3 regions of the Sideroxydans lithotrophicus ES-1 genome follow, and region 2 is predicted to be linked to each of the others. Evidence: riboswitches for the same ligand, from Rfam matches in the RefSeq annotation. Region 2 holds a riboswitch; each other region holds the start of a gene.
The links. Region 2 has a riboswitch for cyclic di-GMP ahead of SLIT_RS05770 (integration host factor subunit beta). Riboswitches for the same ligand answer to the same signal wherever they lie in the genome.

Region 1: it holds a riboswitch for cyclic di-GMP, as region 2 does, so the genes downstream of both, SLIT_RS15320 (adenylate/guanylate cyclase domain-containing protein) here and SLIT_RS05770 (integration host factor subunit beta) in region 2, are expected to answer to the same signal.
Region 3: it holds a riboswitch for cyclic di-GMP, as region 2 does, so the genes downstream of both, SLIT_RS07830 (bacteriohemerythrin) here and SLIT_RS05770 (integration host factor subunit beta) in region 2, are expected to answer to the same signal.

The regions. Positions count from the first base shown of each region.
Region 1 is NC_013959.1:2,225,258-2,229,533, forward strand. It holds gene SLIT_RS10970 (PAS domain S-box protein) at 1-418, shown strand, start outside; gene SLIT_RS10975 (putative signal transducing protein) at 581-910, shown strand; gene SLIT_RS10980 (S24 family peptidase) at 939-1,331, opposite strand; cyclic di-GMP riboswitch class I at 1,537-1,626, shown strand; gene SLIT_RS15320 (adenylate/guanylate cyclase domain-containing protein) at 1,730-3,106, shown strand; gene SLIT_RS10990 (RNA methyltransferase) at 3,278-4,276, shown strand, end outside.
Region 2 is NC_013959.1:1,134,713-1,138,988, reverse strand. It holds gene SLIT_RS05780 (response regulator) at 1-961, shown strand, start outside; gene SLIT_RS05775 (hypothetical protein) at 1,034-1,360, opposite strand; gene SLIT_RS05770 (integration host factor subunit beta) at 1,466-1,762, opposite strand; cyclic di-GMP riboswitch class I at 1,977-2,079, opposite strand; gene SLIT_RS05765 (hypothetical protein) at 2,199-2,618, opposite strand; gene SLIT_RS05760 (M90 family metallopeptidase) at 2,711-3,448, opposite strand; gene SLIT_RS05755 (hypothetical protein) at 3,564-3,941, opposite strand; gene SLIT_RS05750 (class I SAM-dependent methyltransferase) at 4,007-4,276, opposite strand, start outside.
Region 3 is NC_013959.1:1,573,408-1,577,683, reverse strand. It holds gene SLIT_RS07850 (hypothetical protein) at 1-150, shown strand, start outside; gene SLIT_RS07840 (peroxiredoxin) at 401-949, shown strand; gene SLIT_RS07835 (hypothetical protein) at 1,075-1,626, shown strand; cyclic di-GMP riboswitch class I at 1,820-1,900, shown strand; gene SLIT_RS07830 (bacteriohemerythrin) at 2,031-2,534, shown strand; gene SLIT_RS15200 (hypothetical protein) at 2,747-4,084, shown strand; gene SLIT_RS07820 (sulfite exporter TauE/SafE family protein) at 4,106-4,276, shown strand, end outside.

The DNA of each region.
Region 1 (4,276 bases), 1.1 Mb from region 2:
CTACGAACATGCCCTGCGCGTACGCAGCCCGAACGAGATCTTCATGTTCGATACCGGTACCTTGCAGATCACCTACGCAAACGACCGGGCGCTGGATGACCTGGGCTATGCCCTGGAGCAACTGCAACAGAAGAGCATCCTTGCCCTGCATCCGCAATCGGGCATCGAATCGTTTGGCGTGAGGCTCGAACAGTTGCGCCGCGGCGAGCAGGAGTCGATCACTTACCAGACCATCCAGGTGCGCGCGGATGGCAGCAACTATCCGGTGGAGGTGAACCTGCAACTGATCAAGTCGGAGGGTGATGGCGAGAGATTCCTGGCCATCGTGCATGACATCTCCGCAATCAAACTGGCCGAGGACAATATTGCAAAGTTCAATGCGCCCGTCGAACGGCGTGCTGGCAGGAATAATCAATGAAGCACCGAATAAGTCGTCACACCGGCGAAGGCCGGTGTCCAGTTGATTGTATACACTGGATTTCGGCCTTCGCCGGAATGACGGCTACTGCAGTCTAGTCGAGTAGAGTGTGCAGGCGCGCCCTGCAACTGCCGAGAAACTTGGATCTTTTAAGGTGCCCATATGCAAAGCGTATTTGAAGCTTCCTCCGGGCTGGATGCCCACATGGTCCTGAACCTGCTCGAACAGCACGGCATCTCGGGACGTATCGAAGGGGAGTATCTGCAGGGCGGCATCGGCGAGCTTGCGGCGATGGGCTTTGTGCGCGTGCTGGTCGCAGAGGCTGATCGCGCCGAGGCGATGCGGATAATCCGCGAGTGGGAAGCGATACAACCAGCGGAGGAAACGGCCAAACCGGAAACGAGCGCCTCTATCTCACTGCGCATCTTCGTTGCCGGGGTATTTGTGGGGGCGGCGCTGATGTATTGGTTGCTGAAGGTGTTCGCCGCCTGAGGGTGCCGCATGGCGAACGGATGCCGGGTCAGTGGGCCGTTTGCGTGTCGTAGTATTTGACCGACTTGCGCGAGCCGGGCTTCTTCTTGTGGGTGACCACGCCCTTGATCGTATCCAGTCCGGCGATGGCGATATCGGGATAAGCCGGGTTGAGCGCATGCAGCTGCCAGCCGCCATGGTCGCCGCGCCTGAGCTGGCGGAAGATGAATTCCTCGTTTGCCTCGCCGACCACGAACGAGCCATCCGATACCGGCGCGCCCATCTCGATGACCAGTATCTCTCCCTCGGTGAACTCCGGCGCCATGCTGTCGCCCAGCACCATCAGTGCGACGATCTCCTTGCCGGAACAGGCGCTGTCGTTCATGGCGTCTTCCTGCGAGGCGGCAACGACGGGGATGTTGATTGGCTTGCGCGTATGCATGAGCAGAGCTCCCGAATTCAAGGGTCGGATGATAGCGCCAAACCTGTAGCGGATGAACACACTCACAGCAGGGGCTAGTCATGCGTTGCCCGGGCGGCTGCACTGCTGTCTTTGCGGTAGCCGGCGGGCAATTATTGCAGAACTGTAATATCCCTTTAACTTGCTTGCCTTTTCGGAAGAAACCGGATGATAATGACCTCCAGCAGTAAACTAATAGCAAACCTATTGAAAGGTAGGGACGCAAAGTTTCCGGTCTAAGGGGTCTGCAAAGCCCTATGACAGCGGGATTGCCGGTAGCCACCGCCCTTGGAGTGGTTCCCGTTAGTACCTTAGCTCAGTCCAGCCGAAAACCTTGTGTCTCTCCTGTCCGATAGAGCGAGCGGATACAGGAGGGTTTCATGCAAGCAAATTTCAAGAGTCGCGACGTCTGGCTTCTGGTCATCGTTTCGCTGATGGCGTTCGGCGCCAACCTTCCCGAAAGCGTGTTTGGGAACGTGATCGATCGCAACCTGTTGCTGGCCGCACTGGCGGTGACGATCTTCATTGCCCTGTTCCGCTACCTCAGGCTGATGCTGTTCCTCACGGTCTCGGTATTGGCCATCGGCGCGAACCTGCCCGACCAGCTGGCTACCCAGTTCGGCATCAGCCGTACCGCGTTCATCATAGCCTCGGGTGTGCTGGTGGTGATTGCCTTGCTGTACAAGCTGTATGACCGGCAGAAGGCACTACGCAAGGCGGTTGCCGAACAAAGCTACGCTGGATTGCCGGGAGCCGAAGCAACGGGAGTGCAAATGGCGGTCAGCCACCTGCGCGATACCCTCGAATCCCGGGCGTCGGTCCTCGCCGCCATCTCGAACGGCGATTTTGCCGCTTTGCATCAATTGCTGATCTCCGATGTGGAGGTCAATTTCAGCCAGGACGGGCAGATCCCGATCTTCCTTGCCATCGAGAAAGGCAATGTGGATGTCGTGCTGCTGTTGCTGATCCACGGTGCAAAACTCAGGATCAAGAACCACCTCGGTCTGTCGCCCATCGACGTGGCCTTGAAACTCAGGTTCGCGCGCATCGCCAAGATCCTGCATTACGCCGATACCCAGAACATGGCCATCCAGAATCGCGCTGTCTATTCGGCCCAGCAGACAAGGAAGATGGCGGTCCTGTTCGCCGACATCTGCGGCAGCACTGCCTTGTATGACCAGATGGGGAACGAAGCGGCGCTGAACATGATCACGAGCACGCTGAACCTGCTGAAACAGGAGGTCGCCAAGCACAAGGGCACCCTGATCAAGACGATCGGCGACGAGATCATGTGCACATTCCCGAATGTCATGCTGGCGGCCAAGGCTGCCCGCGCCATGCATCTTGCGATCGACACGGAAAAGCCCGGCGGCGAGCTTCCCATCGCGGTCCGCATCGGTCTGCATTTCGGCGATGTCATCCTCAAGGCCAACGACGTGTTCGGCGACACCGTGAACGTCGCTGCACGCGTCGCATCGATCACCAGGGCACAACAGACCTTGACCACGCAGGATGTCATCGATGTCCTGCCTGAAGAATTCGATGGCAAGGTGATTCCCATCACCCGCGCATCATTCCGCGGCAAGCAGGATGCGCTGGCGGTGTTCCAGTTGCTCTGGGAACCGGAAGGTTCGCTGTCGAACCGGATAGGCGATGAGACATTGCGCAAACTGAAAGCGAGCACCGAGGAAACTTCCACCATGGAGCAAAGCATCCAGTTCTCACGCAGGATAGACCTTGCAGGAACAGTCAGCTAAGCGAATCACGTGCCCTGCCCGGATAGCCCTGACGAGAAAGCCCGGCATTGCCGGGTTTTTTCTTTGCCATAGCTGCACCATGTAGGGCAGTTCCATTACCTGGGTTAAAATGTTCACGGATCCCCGGTCGTTATTTGCATACCATCTTTGATACACGCTTTTCGCTCTCCCATGCGCATCTCCCATCTCCGCCAACGCCTGTACGATCTCGGTGCCAAGCCGTGCCACGAAGACCGTCTGCTGCGCGGCTGGAGCCAGGTGTGCTCGTACGACAGGAAGGGCAGCCCGGCCGAGACGTTCTTTCCGCTCGCATTGCGCAATGAGTTGCCGGGCATCGAAGCGGAACTGGATGGGCTGGCCCGGCTGAAGAGCGAACACCCGGACACCCTCACCCTACCCCTCTCCCAGGGGGAGAGGGAACTGAATCGGCATTCTGATAATGAGAAAGTAGCGCGCTTGCTGATCGAGCTGCACGACGGCCAAATGGTGGAAAGCGTGCTGCTGCCGCGCGGCGGGCTGTGCGTTTCGACGCAGGTGGGATGTGCCGTGGGCTGTGTGTTCTGCATGAGCGGCCGCGACGGTTTGCTGCGCCAGCTCGGCAGCGCCGAGATCGTCGCGCAAGTGGTGCTGGCACGCAAACGCCGCGCGGTGAGCAAGGTGGTGTTCATGGGCATGGGCGAGCCTGCACACAATCTCGACAACGTGCTGGAGGCGATCGAGCTGCTGGGCACGCAAGGGAACATCGGGCACAAGAACCTGGTGCTTTCGACGGTGGGCGATCTGCGCGTGTTCGAGCGTCTGATGGAAGGACTGACTCACAAGCCCTCACCCCAACCCTCTGGTGGAACTACTGACCATTCGACTAGGCCATCAGAAAACAATGGCCAAGTCGCTGGTCATCCCGCTTGCGGGAGAGGGGGCAACCGTGAAAGGCAATCTTCAATTGCTGCGGTGAAACCGGCACTCGCGCTTTCGCTGCACACCACCGATGAGGTGCTACGAACCAGGCTGCTGCCGCAGGCACCGCGCATTCCCGTGGAAGAGCTGGTGGAACGTGCCGAGATATATGCGCGTGCCACCGGTTATCCGGTGCAATACCAGTGGACGCTGATCGAGGGCGTGAACGACAGCGACGCCGAGCTTGCGCGCATAGTCCAGCTGCTCAAGGGC
Region 2 (4,276 bases):
TCAGAATGGCACCCCGGCGCTCAGGAATAACAAAGTGGTGGATGGCGTGCTGGAAAAGCCATTCAATCAGAATAAATTGTTCGATGCGATCTCCAGGATTTCCGGCCCGGATCAATCGGCGACCGGAAAGTTCAGGATTACCGGCGCGCAATTCAATCCGCTACTCGTTTCCCAGGTTCGCGGAGCACATTTACTGCTTGTGGAGGACAACGAAATCAACCAGCAAGTCGCGCAGGAATTGCTTGAGGGATTCGGAATCAAGGTTGCGGTTGCCGAGAATGGGGAGGAAGCGATTGCACGCCTGAACGAAGAACAGTTCGACGGAGTGTTGATGGACATGCAGATGCCGGTGATGGATGGGATATCCGCCACCCGCGAAATCCGCAAGAACCCGAAGTTTGCCACTCTGCCGATCATCGCCCTGACCGCCAACGTATATGTCAGCGAGCAAAATGCTTTTCTGGCAGCAGGAATGAACGACCATATCGGCAAGCCTCTCGATCCGGACCGGCTGGTGGCCACGCTTGCCAAATGGCTGCGCCCTGCCCGGAAAGCTGAAACTGTCCAACCTCCACCCGTAGCCGCAATTTCTGCGCCAGAAGCCTTACCTGATTTGCCTGGTGTCAAAGTGGCTACTAGCGTACGTCGCATAGGAGGAAACGTTGCCCTGTATTATTCATTGCTCGACAAGTTCAGAGTCAATCAACTGAGTACTGCCGACCAGATCCGGGCAGCACTGGCGGCTGGCGATGCTAAAACTGCTGAAAGACTGGCACACACTCTCAAGGGAATAGCCGGCACTCTTGGCGCAGAATCACTGCAACAGCAGGCTGAACTATTGGAAAACAACATCAAGAATGGATCACTCGGCGATATTGAATCTTTGCTGGCTCAGGCCAACCAGCAGATCAGGAATCTGATTGCCTCCATAGACCTGGCTATCGAGGCTCGCACAAGTTGAGTTCCGCCCTATAGTCGCATCTGGAATTTCCGCACAGCAGAAATATCGGGTGGAAAGTCCCGCGGCTGCGGTTCATCCCTGCCAAACTCCAAAACCTGCGGAGCGCAAATCGATCCCCAGTTCGACCTCCTTGTTGCACGCTTCATCATAGGACATCGGGTTATAGGCTTCATAAAGGTCTGGCAACAGGCGCAGCCCGAACTCCCTGGCATAGCGATTGGCTTGGATGCCTGCCTTATGTTTGTCGAAACGCACATCGGGGTCCAGTCCTGTCATGCCGACGTAGACACAAGGCTTGCCCATGATGTAACCGGGATTGCATCTTTTGAACTTGCCCTCGTAAAGAACGTCCTTCGACAGCTCGATCACATATACGTGGTAGTGATTGCGGCGTCCCATGATGATGAATTATGCCAGCCTCGAAAGCATCTGATGCATGTCGGGCGGACCTGACTTCACTGATGTGTAATTCATTGGTGCTACCGTTATGCCCATAAGCGATACCTAACGGATGCTGGAGTTACCGTGATTGACTCGTACACGCAATTCCTTGCCCGCCCTGAAATGCGGCACATATTTGGCAGGCACCTTGACCACCTTGCCTGTTTTGGGATTATGTCCATTGCGCGGCGGACGATGCAGGGTCGCAAAGGTTCCGAATCCGCGTATTTCGACTCTTGCCTTGTTTTCCAGAACGCTGGATATCTTATCCAGGATGAGGCGGACACTCATCTCGATGTCGTTTGAGGTGAGCTCGGGATGACGGGAAGCAAGCTGTTGTATCAGTTCTGATCGCGTCATGATGGAAATGCCTCGACCGATATATTCCCTATGCCACTGTGATGCAGTTTTCCAGATCGACAGCTGCGATAATCAATCGACGAATCTTGTTGTCTGCAAGAAAATTTCCGGGTATCCACTGCCATATAAACCTCGTTAATAAAACTCCTCAGGTTATACGCAAAGAATCCGCGCAAGCAGAATGCCGATCGATAAAGAGAAATGGATCAGATTACCTGGCAGCCCCGCTGGCACTCGACCTGATGTCGAATAGGAACATGTCCTTTAGCCCGGAAACTTTGCGTCCCCGCCTTTCGACGGGTTTGCCCTTGCAGGCGTTGATGTGTAAATCAACGATTGCGCCTGGATTCTATGGTTATCGGGCGGGAACTGTCAAACCCGCCATTCGATCCGCCAATAATGTCAATATCTTGCGAGTGTGGCTTTCAGGCCATATTCAGCTGCCTGTCCGTGGCTGGTCCTGAAATGCTTCGATGCATTTCCACCCCCAGAATGCCGGCAGCAGAAAAATGATCGCCAGACTGAATGGATTGAAAGCGAGCACAATCAATCCAATCGACAAGGTCGCCGCAAACAGGAAGACTGCAATCGCCTTTGAACGCGCCAGTTTCAGCAAATATGCACTGCCGATCAGGATAGATAACAATGGCAGGATGGCAAGCCAGATGAAATTCAACCGCGCCTGGTTTTCTGCCGAGAAAACAAAATGGAGCTGGTCGATGACTGCTTCTGCGACAGTCAGATTTGACGGTATGGCCGCAAACAGAAGAATGAGCCAAATGGCAACAACCAGCGATGCGCTCAGCAGCGACAGATAGCCGGCTATCTGTGCTGGGGATCCGGGCAAAAATCTCATGTGACTCTCTCTTTCAGTAGTTCAATTCCGCATCAGGCATCCGAACAGGATAGCGCTCGTGCATATCGCTCTCCCGCTGAACTGCCGATGGCTCAACGCGACACCGGCTGATGATAAAGCAGCTCCAGTTGTCTGTGGACATCCGGATAGCATTTTTTCAGAATGGCCGGTGCCGCAAAGAAATATTCGCTCACAACCGCAAAGAATTCAGCCGGGCTGGTGGCAGCATAAGGGTCGATGCAGGCAGGATCGCCTGCCGCCACTTGCCGGCAAAGGACTGCATAAGCTGCCCCCAGGTCCTCGGCCCATCTTTTCCTGCTCATGCCGCTACGCAATGGTGGCATGCCATTCACAGCTCCATTGAGGCCATCCAGCTTATGCGCGAACTCATGCAGCACGACATTCCGCCCCGTCTGGCAATCATGGGTATCCCGCTCCACGTCGTCCCAGGACAGGATCACCGGTCCGCGCAACCATGATTCGCCGGACAACACGCTTGCTTCGCTATGCACCACGCCCACGGCATCCACCTGTTCATGATGAACCCGGAACGCACCGGGATAAAGAATGACCTCAACCCAATTGTCGAAATGATCGACATCCAGATTCAGGATCAGCAGGCAGGCCTGGGCAGCCACAGTTACACGCATGGGCAATGTCACATCCAGGCCTTGCACCCCATTGATCTGTTTGCTATGCAAGAACCATGTCGCCAGTTCGCGCAGGTGTGCCATTTGCACTGCATCCAGCTCGTGCAACACTACAGCATGGCGGGTAACACTGTGCCAGATATGCTGAGGGATCGGATTCCGCCGCAGAATTCGACGCATGTTCCAGCGCCGCAAGGTGTTGCCTAATGATTTCAATTGGAAGATGTCTGGAGTTATTGGAATTTCATGAACAACTTGCTCTTGTCCGCTTCCGTGCCAGGTGACCGGCCATGCATCATGCCACCGTGGATTTGTCCAGGAAGAACTCGCCCAGCGATTTCCCGCTGCGGTAGTCGATGGCGAGCCGTTTCGGCACGAAGGCCTCCGGCCTGACGATAGGAAAATCTTCCAGTGGCGGAGCTCCTTCGACATCGCTGACGCGGCAGATCTTTGTCATCACCGGTCGAAACCCGATTGACAATTTCGGGGCTGCCAAAGTAAAGTTTCCCGAATGCGCGTTTCCGCCGAAACGAACTGCTTTTCTGATCAGGCAACTGAAGTAAAGCTCCATCTCGACACACAACGGTTCGGCAAGCGATCGCATCTGCTTATCCGCAGCCGCACTCCATTCCACCAGCACTTTCTTGCCCGATATCTCAATGGTATTTTGCATGCCCGATCCTCGTTGCAGTCGTATACGATATGCCGGAATGTACCTGATTGCCTGCTTCTTGCGCTTCAGACCTTGCGCAACAAGTCTACCCGTATCGGTGTCCTGAAGCTCGCTCCATCAGTTTTCATGTGATGCATGAATTTCTGCCTTACCTGTTGGTAGAGCTCCGGTGCCAATCGGTGCTGTGTGTGGGTCACCTTCAATATCTGCTCTTCGAACTGTTCAAAGTTTTCAAAATGGACAGGCGTATCGAAGAAGGTCTCACTCGCCAGCTCGAAGCTGCCAGCAGCAACTGCACGCTCAACAGCGGCGAAAGCGGCTGCCCGCACGGCCTG
Region 3 (4,276 bases), 440 kb from region 2:
GCAATCAATGTTTGGCCTGCCAAGGGTGAGCGGGTCGCCGTCATAACTTTTGATGACAGGAAGAAGCTAAGTTTTCCGAGTCATTTGGATGGTTTCGACGAATTGGTGGAGTCGTTGATGGAACAATCAAGATCTAAACTGCAAACCTAGAGTCATGCAGTTGCATCAAAGCAATAGCTATGGAGGCATCATGTCGATCAGTCCCACTGCATACGTTGCACCTCACATATACCGGCGTGTTGCGGATAACACCCCGCTCAGCAGAGTAAGGTCGGAGGTAAACCAGCCTCCGACATCCCCGAAGATGCACGAAATACGGGAAAAGTATGAGTCGCTGAAAGCGGCAATGAATGGCGCGGATTCTGCCTTACACTACAAGAAGGCATGAAGGAAGTCTGTGATGGGAAGATATTTCGCAGTCGTGGTCCTGGTTTTGGCTGTTTCAATGCCTGCATATCCGGCATTGAATGTCGGTGCAGCTGCGCCCAACTTTGTCACTCAGGCCTCATTGGGCGGCAAAGTATTCACATATTCGCTTGCGGATGAGCTGAAGAAGGGCCCGGTAGTCCTGTATTTTTATCCTGCCGCCTTTACGCCGGGCTGCATCATCGAAGCACACGATTTCGCCGATGCCATAGAACGATACAAGGCCCTGGGCGCGACTGTGATCGGCGTATCTCATGACGATATCGAGAAATTGAACAAATTCTCGGTCAGCGAATGCCGCAGCAAATTCCCGGTAGCTGCAGACGCAGACCAGAGCATCATGAAATCCTACGATGCGATACTTGCCGCAAAGCCTGAATATGCCAACCGGATATCATACGTGATCGCACCGGACAGCAAGATCATCTATACCTATACAGATTTGCAACCGGGCAAGCATGTCGCAAGCACACTTGAAGCCCTGCGCAGATGGAATGCAGGGTACAAACCCGATCGACCATGACATAACCGGATATCACGCATCGTCCGAGGCAAACCCATACCCATTGCTGTAAGATTGCATGCACGAACGGTGCCGATGAACAAGCACGCCACTGCATCCAGTCACAGAATTAAAAGGAGCTTCAAATGGGAGAGGGAGAAGAAGAGGTAAAACGGAAGATCAAGGAGCTGAGCGCGTTGATCGGGGTGCTCGAAAAAAAAGCGAACATCACTGAAGAAGTGAAGCATGCGCGAACAAGTGGTTCGCCGGATAAATTCAGGGATGCCTATTACTCTGTGGACGATCTCGAACTCAGGAAACGACTGATCACCACCACTGGCGAACTGGACCAGCTTTACCTGCAGCAATGCGAACTCGCAGTCGCCTCGGCAACCGAAGAACTAGCCAGGGCAACCGATAAATCAAAACAGCAACCGTGGCCTTTGGCGATCGCGGCCTACGTGGGCCCGATGGTCGTCGGGCAATGGGGATTTGGTCTTTTTGGTGCGGTAGGCGGCGCAGTCGGCGGATATTTCCTGGGTCAGTGGGTCATATCCGCAACCAAAAAAGAGGACGCGCAGGCGGTTGCTCAAGCGCAAAAAATTCTTGCTGCGGCGCAACGACGCAATGAAGCATCCAAGGTAGAACCCTATCTTTTCAGCGCAGCAGAACAAGCTGGCGGCGAGCGGGAGAAGTGATCCAACTTGAAACGGATTGATCCTCTGTACGCCAGCGCACGGATGCAGCGATCGATCCGGGCATGCCAAACACACCCAAGATGCCCGTAATCATTGACTTTGCAGCCTGCACGCATATCCGAATCCCTGCCGATCGATCCAATGCCCTACAGTTCAATTGCAATTGACCCTGTATGGGTATGGCTGTAATATTTCTTCAACTTGGCAAACATGCTGAAAAGTATGGACGCAAAGTCTCCGGCCTAAGGGAAGCTATGGCAGCGGGACTGCGATATCGGATCTCCATCCGGCATCCCTCTCCCTTTGCATATTTCCCTTTCAACCGCTGAAGCATGGATCTCCATGCATGCCGCCAGGATGGCGTATTGCTTGGAAGAATGGATATCAATCAACAAGGGGTGTTTATGTCGAACGAAGAAGTCTTCTTTAAGTGGTCTCCGGAGTACAGCGTCAACATCAAAACCATCGACGATCAACATCTGGAACTGGTCAACATCCTCAACCGGCTGTTCGTCGCCGTATCCAAACGCGAAGGAGAAAAAGCCATCGCCGGCATACTGGACGCGCTGGTCAGCTACACGCAGACACACTTCGCACTGGAAGAGCGCCTGATGCGCCAGGCGAAATACAAAGACCTCGAACCCCACATGGCAGAACACAAAAAGCTGCTGGCCCAGCTCGACGACCTAGCCAGGAAACACATGCTCGAAGACAAACCGATCTATTTCGAGATGCTCAGTTTCCTCAAGACCTGGCTCAAGGAGCATATCCAGGGCGTGGACACAAAATACAGCGCAGCCTTGCAGCAATCCGGTTTCTCTGTCGCCGCATGGGAGCGCGAAGCCACCGCCGAGTTCGCGCTCATGTCGAACTCCAAAAAATGGTGGGAACTATGGAAGACGGCCTGACCTGAACTGAAAGGCTGCACAGTCTTTGCAAACTGCAGGGCGGGGAAGGCGAAAGTCTTCCCCGCTTTCTTTTGATACCAGCTTCTCTCGGCATGTTCTCACCGCGTTCTAGCATCTGGCGGCAAAAATCGAAATCCAAATTGACACCAGAACGTTCGTTCTGTATCTTTGCCGGGATGTAGTTCATACCACTTGATCGAGGGAGATTTCAGATGTCAGAGGTGAAGAAAATTAAATTGACGCCCGATGAGATTCGCACAGCCAGGAACTCGGCGGCGGCAGAAAAGACTCTGAACTTCGCCAACAAATCCATGCTTGCAGCCAATCTGGCAGCGGCAGAAGCCAGACAGATACTGGAAGCCAAACAGCTCATCGCCACCCAAAAGGAAGAATCAGCCAGTCAGGCACGCGCCGCATATGAGGAAGCTGTTGCAAACCAGGCTATAGCCGAACAGGAAATGCGCGCTGCCAAGGATGCTGGCGAACAAGCACGCGCAGATGCTGAAGCAGCCAGGGTCGCCAAGATCCTCGCAGCACAGGAAGCTGCCGCTGCCAAAGAGTTGGCAAAGGAACAGGCAAGACAGCGTGCACAGGAAGCGGCTGCAGCCAAAATCGCCCAAGCAGAAGCCAAGAAAAAAGCCGCAGAAGAAGCGGCCGCCTTGAAACAAGCTGCAGCCGAAGCAAAGAAAAGAGCTGCCGAAGAAGCTGCCGCCCTGAAGAAAGCCGAAGCAGAAGCCAAAAAACTTGCCGCACAGCAGGCAGCAGCGGCCAAAAAGGCTGCGGCTGAAGCCAGGAAGCAGGCAGCCGCAGAAGCTGCCGCGTTGAAAAAGGCACAAGCAAAAGCCAAGAAGGCAGAGGCCGAAGCGCGCAAACTCGTTGCGCAACAAGCTGCGGCAGCAAAAAAAGCAGAAGCCGAAGCAAAGAAAACAGCAGCAGCGGAAGCTGCCGCCACAAAGAAAGCTGAAGCCGAAGCCAGGAAACTGGCCGCGCAGCAGGCAGCCGCAGAAGCCGCGGCGTTTAAAAAAGCAGAGGCAGAGGCCAGGAAGGCAGAGGCCGAAGCTCGCAAACTGGCTGCGCAACAGGCTGCCGCTGCGAAAAAGGCCGAAGCGGAGGCTATGAAGCAAGCAGCCCAGGAAGCGGCAGCACTCAAGAAAGCCGAAGCCGAAACGCGCAAGCTCGCCGCGCAGCAGGCAGCTGCCGAGAAAAAAGCTGAAGCGGAAGCCAGGAAACAGGCCGCGCTGGAGGCAGCACTGATCAAGAAGGCAGAAGCCGAAGCCAAAAGGATCGCCGCACAAGAGGCTGCAGTCGCAAGAAAACTGGCCGCGGAACAAGCCAGGCTAGCCGCACAGGAACTGGCCGCCGCGAAGAAAGCAGAAACCGAAGCACGCAAGTCAGCTGCTGCCGAGGCAAAACGCATCAAGCAGGAAGAAGCCGCAGCACGCAAGGCCGCGGCTGCGCTGAAAAAAGCCGAGGCAGAAGCCAGAAAAGCCGCGCTCGCTCCCCCCGAGCCGGTCTGGCCTTTCCCGGACGAGGAAGTCAGCCCGGCTTAAAGCACAGCGGCAACTGGTGCCATGACCATGCTGGATATCGCGATACTATGTCTGTTTGCGTATAGCGCCGGCATGGTCGATGCAGTCGTCGGCGGTGGCGGCCTCATCCAGATTCCGGCGCTGATCAATGCCTTTCCCAACTCGCCGCCTGCAACCATATTCGGCACCAACAAGCTCGCCTCGATCTGCGGC